Mastigocladopsis repens PCC 10914: one gene and its partner. The protein of the gene in region 1 interacts with the protein of each later gene in a pairwise test. Links are inferred from orthologs where the notes say so. Each region holds a gene or a part of one and is shown in the gene's direction. Other genes may lie near its edges.

The links. The genes of interacting proteins can lie anywhere in the genome.
Region 2: the proteins of MAS10914_RS0113290 (region 1) and def interact in binary tests that used the Escherichia coli proteins (3 or more experiments, as listed by UniProt). The link is inferred for Mastigocladopsis repens PCC 10914 from one-to-one orthologs.

Annotation. Positions count from the first base shown.
Region 1 is NZ_JH992901.1:2,502,542-2,505,496, forward strand. It holds MAS10914_RS0113290 (aspartate-semialdehyde dehydrogenase), read left to right. Parts: upstream 1-935; coding sequence 936-1,976; downstream 1,977-2,955. Other genes in the region: dapA (4-hydroxy-tetrahydrodipicolinate synthase), read left to right, coding at 2,182-2,955.
Region 2 is NZ_JH992901.1:5,068,282-5,071,045, forward strand. It holds def (peptide deformylase), read left to right. Parts: upstream 1-982; coding sequence 983-1,546; downstream 1,547-2,764. Other genes in the region: MAS10914_RS0124535 (cell division protein FtsX), read right to left, coding at 1-787; MAS10914_RS0124545 (hypothetical protein), read left to right, coding at 1,560-1,766; MAS10914_RS0124550 (CocE/NonD family hydrolase), read right to left, coding at 1,871-2,764. UniProt on the Escherichia coli protein: Removes the formyl group from the N-terminal Met of newly synthesized proteins. Requires at least a dipeptide for an efficient rate of reaction. N-terminal L-methionine is a prerequisite for activity but the enzyme has broad specificity at other positions.

The DNA of each region.
Region 1 (2,955 bases):
CTTCGTCTCTATCTATTTTGGTATTTCTTTTTACTATTACGAGCTGACACCATTTATGGCGTCTTAAAAGTTAAACTTTCCTGACTTGGATGAAAGGTATCTACTTGAAGGCAATAAGTGTGAAGTACGAAGTTAAGTAGAAGGCAGAGGAGCCACTGTAGTCAAGGCAACGCCTGCATAAAGCAAGTGGTGTGGCAGAAGGGAAAAGGCTTATCCTATCTACTCTCTGGGCAGATGCATTTTATGTTTAATTATGTCTCCCTAGTTAGAAGTATCCACAAGGATGCATCGGGGGGATCTAGACAAGGATAATACAATGCCTGAAGCTTTTCTCCACGGAGTTTTTATCCTGCTTATTCCTTCTGACTTCATCCTTCATCCTTTCTTCATCTTTTATCCTTAGACCTTTGGTTGGTAAAAGTTCTTGACACTTTAGCGCAAACTAGTTTACCAATTTAAACTCCAAATTGTTTTTTACCAAAGGGTTAACACCGTGATATCCTGGTTCTCAAGCAGCAGTTGGCACGCCAAAGTTGTAACGTTGGGGCTATCTGCCTTGGGGAATAGGTCGGTCTACCGGCTTGCTAGTTCCAGTCCATTTGGATCATAGTACACCAATCATCTTGACAACAGATCTTATATGCAGAATTCTTGTCTTCAGTCAAGATTGGAGAAGCTTGTGTTATCGAAACATTCGGAAGGTAGTCTGCTGTATAATGTGAATTTTAATAGTATCTGAGGTTGAGTAATAAATTATTGTAAATTGCCACATGAATCAGCATAAGCAACAAAATAAATGTATTAAATTAAGAATTACAATTATTGGCTAAAAATAATCAAAAGCTTATTAAAAGGATTATTTAGTGTCTAGTATTGCCATTTAAACTTTAAATTCTTAGAAGAAATTGCACATAACATCAAAGGAGGAAGCCAATTTGTCTAAATCCTACTGTGTAGCTATTTTGGGAGCGACTGGTGCTGTTGGTAAAGAGTTGCTAGAGTTATTAGAAAGGCGTAATTTCCCCGTTTCTGATATAAAGTTGTTGGCGTCAGAACGCAGTGCAGGGCGAACACTGTCTTTTAAGGGAGATAAGTTGCCAGTAGAGCCTGTGAGCGAAAAAGCCTTTGAGAATGTGGATTTGGTGCTGGCAAGTGCAGGTGGTTCCACATCAAAAACTTGGGCACCAAAAGCTGTTGCGGCTGGTGCTGTGGTGATAGATAACTCTAGCGCATTTCGGATGCACCCAGAAGTTCCTTTGGTAGTTCCAGAAGTGAATCCGCAAGCTGCATCTGACCACAAAGGTATTATCGCTAACCCCAACTGTACGACAATTTTGATGGCAGTAGCAGTGTGGCCCCTACATAAAGTTTTACCAGTGCAGCGCCTTGTTGCCGCAACTTACCAATCTGCTAGTGGCGCTGGTGCTAAGGCAATGGAAGAAGTGAAAATCCAAGCAAGTGCCATTTTAGAAGGTAGGCAACCTGTTGCTGAAGTCTTTCCATATCCATTGGCGTTTAATGTATTCCCGCATAACTCCCCGCTGAACGATTTAGGGTACTGCGAGGAAGAAATGAAAATGGTTAACGAAACTCGTAAAATATTTGGGACTCAGGATATAAGAATTACTGCAACTTGTGTACGGGTTCCCGTACTACGTAGCCATTCAGAAGCGATTAACCTAGAATTTGAGGTACCATTTAGCCCTGAGGCGGCGAGAGAAATTCTAAGTCAAGCACCTGGTGTGAAATTGGTGGAAAATTGGAAGGCAAATCATTTTCCCATGCCAATTGAAGCGACAGGTCAAGATGAAGTTTTGGTAGGAAGAATTCGTCAGGATATTTCTCACCCGTGCGGCTTAGAACTGTGGCTATGTGGCGACCAAGTCCGTAAAGGCGCAGCTTTGAATGCAATACAAGTTGCTGAGTTATTAGTAGAAAAAAATCTGCTAAAACCTGCGGTCGTTATGAGTCATTAGTTAGCAATGAGTGGTTAGTAGAGCAAGCAACATCTAACAACCAAGCAAAGCACAAATGACAGATGACAGATGACAAAAAACGCAGAACAGAGGGCTAATGCGTAAGTTACGCTTGAAAGTCATAGTCAGATAGGTTATGACAATATAAAACCACCAAGCACAAAAAAAGGAAGAACAAAAAGGAATATTTAGGAGTGAAAAGAGGGTGGTAGATTTTGGCAGAGTTCTAACCGCTATGATTACGCCGTTTAAAGAAGACGGTAGTGTGAATTATGATGTAGCAGCAGCACTGGCAGCACATCTAGCTGACAACGGTACGGATACAATCGTGGTATGTGGCACCACGGGAGAATCGCCTACCCTAACGTGGGAGGAGGAATACCAGTTGTTTTGTGTGGTGTTGCAGGCAGTGGCAGGAAAAGCTTCTGTGATAGCAGGGTGTGGCTCCAATTCCACTAAAGAAGCAATTGCCGCTACCCAAAAGGCGGTTAAAATAGGAGTACATGGCGCACTGCACGTTGTTCCGTACTACAACAAACCCCCGCAAGCCGGGCTATATCAGCACTTTCAAGCAATCGCTCAGGCTACGCCCGACCTACCAGTGCTGTTATACAATATCCCTGGTCGTACTGGTCAAAATCTTCAACCAGAAACAGTTGCTCGGTTAGCAGAGATTGACAACATTGTCGGAATTAAGGAGTCTACCGGCAACATAGACCAGGCAAGTGAAATCCGTCGCTTGACGCCAAAACAATTCCAGATATACTCTGGTGATGATTACATGACTTTGCCTTTGCTAGCAATAGGGGCAAAGGGTGTCGTCAGTGTGGCTTCTCATCTGGTAGGAAACCAACTACAAAAGATGATCCACGCCTTTGATTCGGGTCAAACTCAAGTCGCCAGGGAAATACATCTCCAACTCTTCCCTTTGTTTAAAGCTTTATTTGCAACGACAAACCCCATCCCAGCCAAGAAAGCA
Region 2 (2,764 bases), 2.6 Mb from region 1 along the record:
CGTTGTTAAGGAATCGAATAAATTCGGGTTGATTGGCTAACCACTGGCTGAGGAACTGTTGAATGCAGCTGATGAAACTCCAGGCAGTAGCACCCCCAAGAAAGCCAAAGGTCATTCCTTGTAAAATAAACGGTAGATAAATCCACGCTGAAGTTGCCCCCAGCAGTTGCATGACTTCAATTTCCCGACGACGCGCTATGACAATCAGGCGAATGGTGGTTGAGGTAACAGCAACTGCGGTTAAGGAGAGGATGATGGTAATGGTTAGTGATATCCAGTTCAAAGCTTGATGTAATTGGGCGATGCGTTTGACAGCTTCATCCACATACTGCACGCTATCAACTCCCTCTAACTTTGCAAGTTGCGTTGCTAAGGTTGGTACAGCAGAAGAGTTTCGCGCTTTCACTTTCAATTCATCTACCAAAGGATTATGACCTAGTTGCTGGGTGGCTTCCTCAATATCAGAAATTCCCAGTTCCTGAACTAACTTTGTCCAAGCTTGCTCTTTGGTAATTGTTTTGAGATCTTCTACCTCTGGCATTTTTGCCACAAGTGGCGAAATCACTTCCGCCCTCGCATCTGGTTGGAGATAAACTGAGACTTCCAACTGACTACCAAATTGGTTGAGCAGTTTTTCTAATTGCCAGGAAGTTTGCAAACTCATGCCAAATAAGAATAGTAAGACAGCGACAGTACTCACAGCCGCCCAGTTCATCCATCCGCCGCGTTGCAAACCCAAGAAAGTTTCTTTGAGCAGATAGTCAAGTTTAGTGAACAACTTTACCACTTTACACCCCGATGTTTTTGTAGGAAATAACAGTACCTTTTATACTCGCGGCGGGTGGTAAATAGCCAGAGCACTTGAGGATACCATGACCTCTAAGTAGTCGGTTTTACCTAGTCCAGCTAGGGCGCTGGAATTGTTAAGATTAAAGAACTGACACGATATAAGACCTAGCCCATATAAGTGAGTTACAGGATCATGCCTATAGAAATCGCTGTTGAGAAGAAAAAGTTACAAAATCCGCCATTGGAACTTCATTACTTGGGCGATCGCGTCCTCCGTCAAGGGGCTAAACGCGTGCCTAAAGTAGACGAAGAAATTCGCCAAGTGGTACGTGAAATGCTGCAAACTATGTACAGCAAGGATGGCATTGGTTTGGCTGCACCCCAAGTGGGAATTCACAAACAACTCATTGTCATTGACTGCGAACCAGATAACCCAGCTAACCCACCACTGGTGTTGATTAACCCCACTGTAAAACAGGTGAGCCGTGAGATCTGCGTGGCGCAAGAAGGATGTTTGAGTATTCCAGGGGTTTACTTGGATGTGAAGCGCCCGCAAGTTGTAGAAATCTCTTACAAAGACGAGTATGGGCGTCCCCGGACTTTAAAGGCTGGAGATTTGCTCGGACGCTGCATTCAGCACGAGATGGATCACCTCAATGGTGTGGTATTTGTAGATCGCGTAGATAACTCTTTGGCTTTGGCACAAGAGCTATCTAAGCACGGCTTTTCACATCAGGCTGTCAAACCAGTAGCATAGGGTGATCACAGTAGTGAATACAGTTACTCCAAAAAGTGGTTTATTTCTGGCTTGTTCTTGTATTACAGCAATAGCGGCGGTAGGTTCCATTTTTGAACTCAGTTCTGGACAACCGGATTTGGGTACTCAAACAACTGCAATTATCCTGGGACTCAGCATTCCACTGACAGGATTATTTTTTGTTGCTGCAGTGAGGGATGCTAAAGCTAATATTAAATAAGCATCAGGTGTAGAGAAAGGAAAAGGAAAAAGGAAAAAGGAAAAGTAAATCCTTTGACCTTTTGCCTTTTGCCTTTTACTTACAGTGTGAGGTATGAGTATCAATCAAGATGGTTCAACCACTGGTAATAAGATTTGCGATTGACTCTCACCTGTGCAACTCACCGTCAAAGTGATAATCTCAGCATCCATACTCAACTCTGAACTATTGCCAGGATTCATCGCATAAGCTGGGAAACACGCCGCACTCAAACTTAGTCGCAAGGCATTACCTTTGGCAATTCTTGCACAAGTCGCCTGTAATTGAATTGTTCTTTTGAGGGAATGAGTTCCGTCTTGGCAACGAAGATAACCTTGAGCCAAATTGTACGCTCTCCCATCAGGATACACATCTGACAGAACTGCACACAAATCATAACTGGCTTTGTCAGACTTACACCAGACTTCAACGACAATATCACCTGCCAAATACAGGTCTGTCTCTAGCGGTTCAGTGGTATAAGTCAAGACATCTGAACGGCAATCAATATGCGTTCTCTCAAAACAACCAGCAGGAATCGCAGCATGACCACCCAATGATGGAACTGGTCGCCAAGGGTCGTGAACCAATACGTCATCAGTGCAATCAGGACAAGTTGTGGTGAGAATGCCTTCGCCTTCCCTGATGCTGGCGAGTCCAGTGGTTGACAAAAAATATGATCGCTGGTTTGATATAGATAAATTAGGAAAAGCTTGCCAAAAATTACTCCCCATCTCAAATAACCAAACTGGCAACTCATTCAGTAATCCTGTATCCATACCTTTGAGGAATTGGTCAAACCAGCATAATTGCATCCTGTCTACAGGGCTTCCCGCGTTGACACCAAAGTCAACCGCACCGACTTTGCGATTCCAAGGCAAATGCGCCCAAGGTCCGACTAACAGTTGTTGTCGGTATGCACTTCTTGCTGCCATATCTTTATATAAATTTAAAGTGCCACGCAGGTACGTATCAAACCA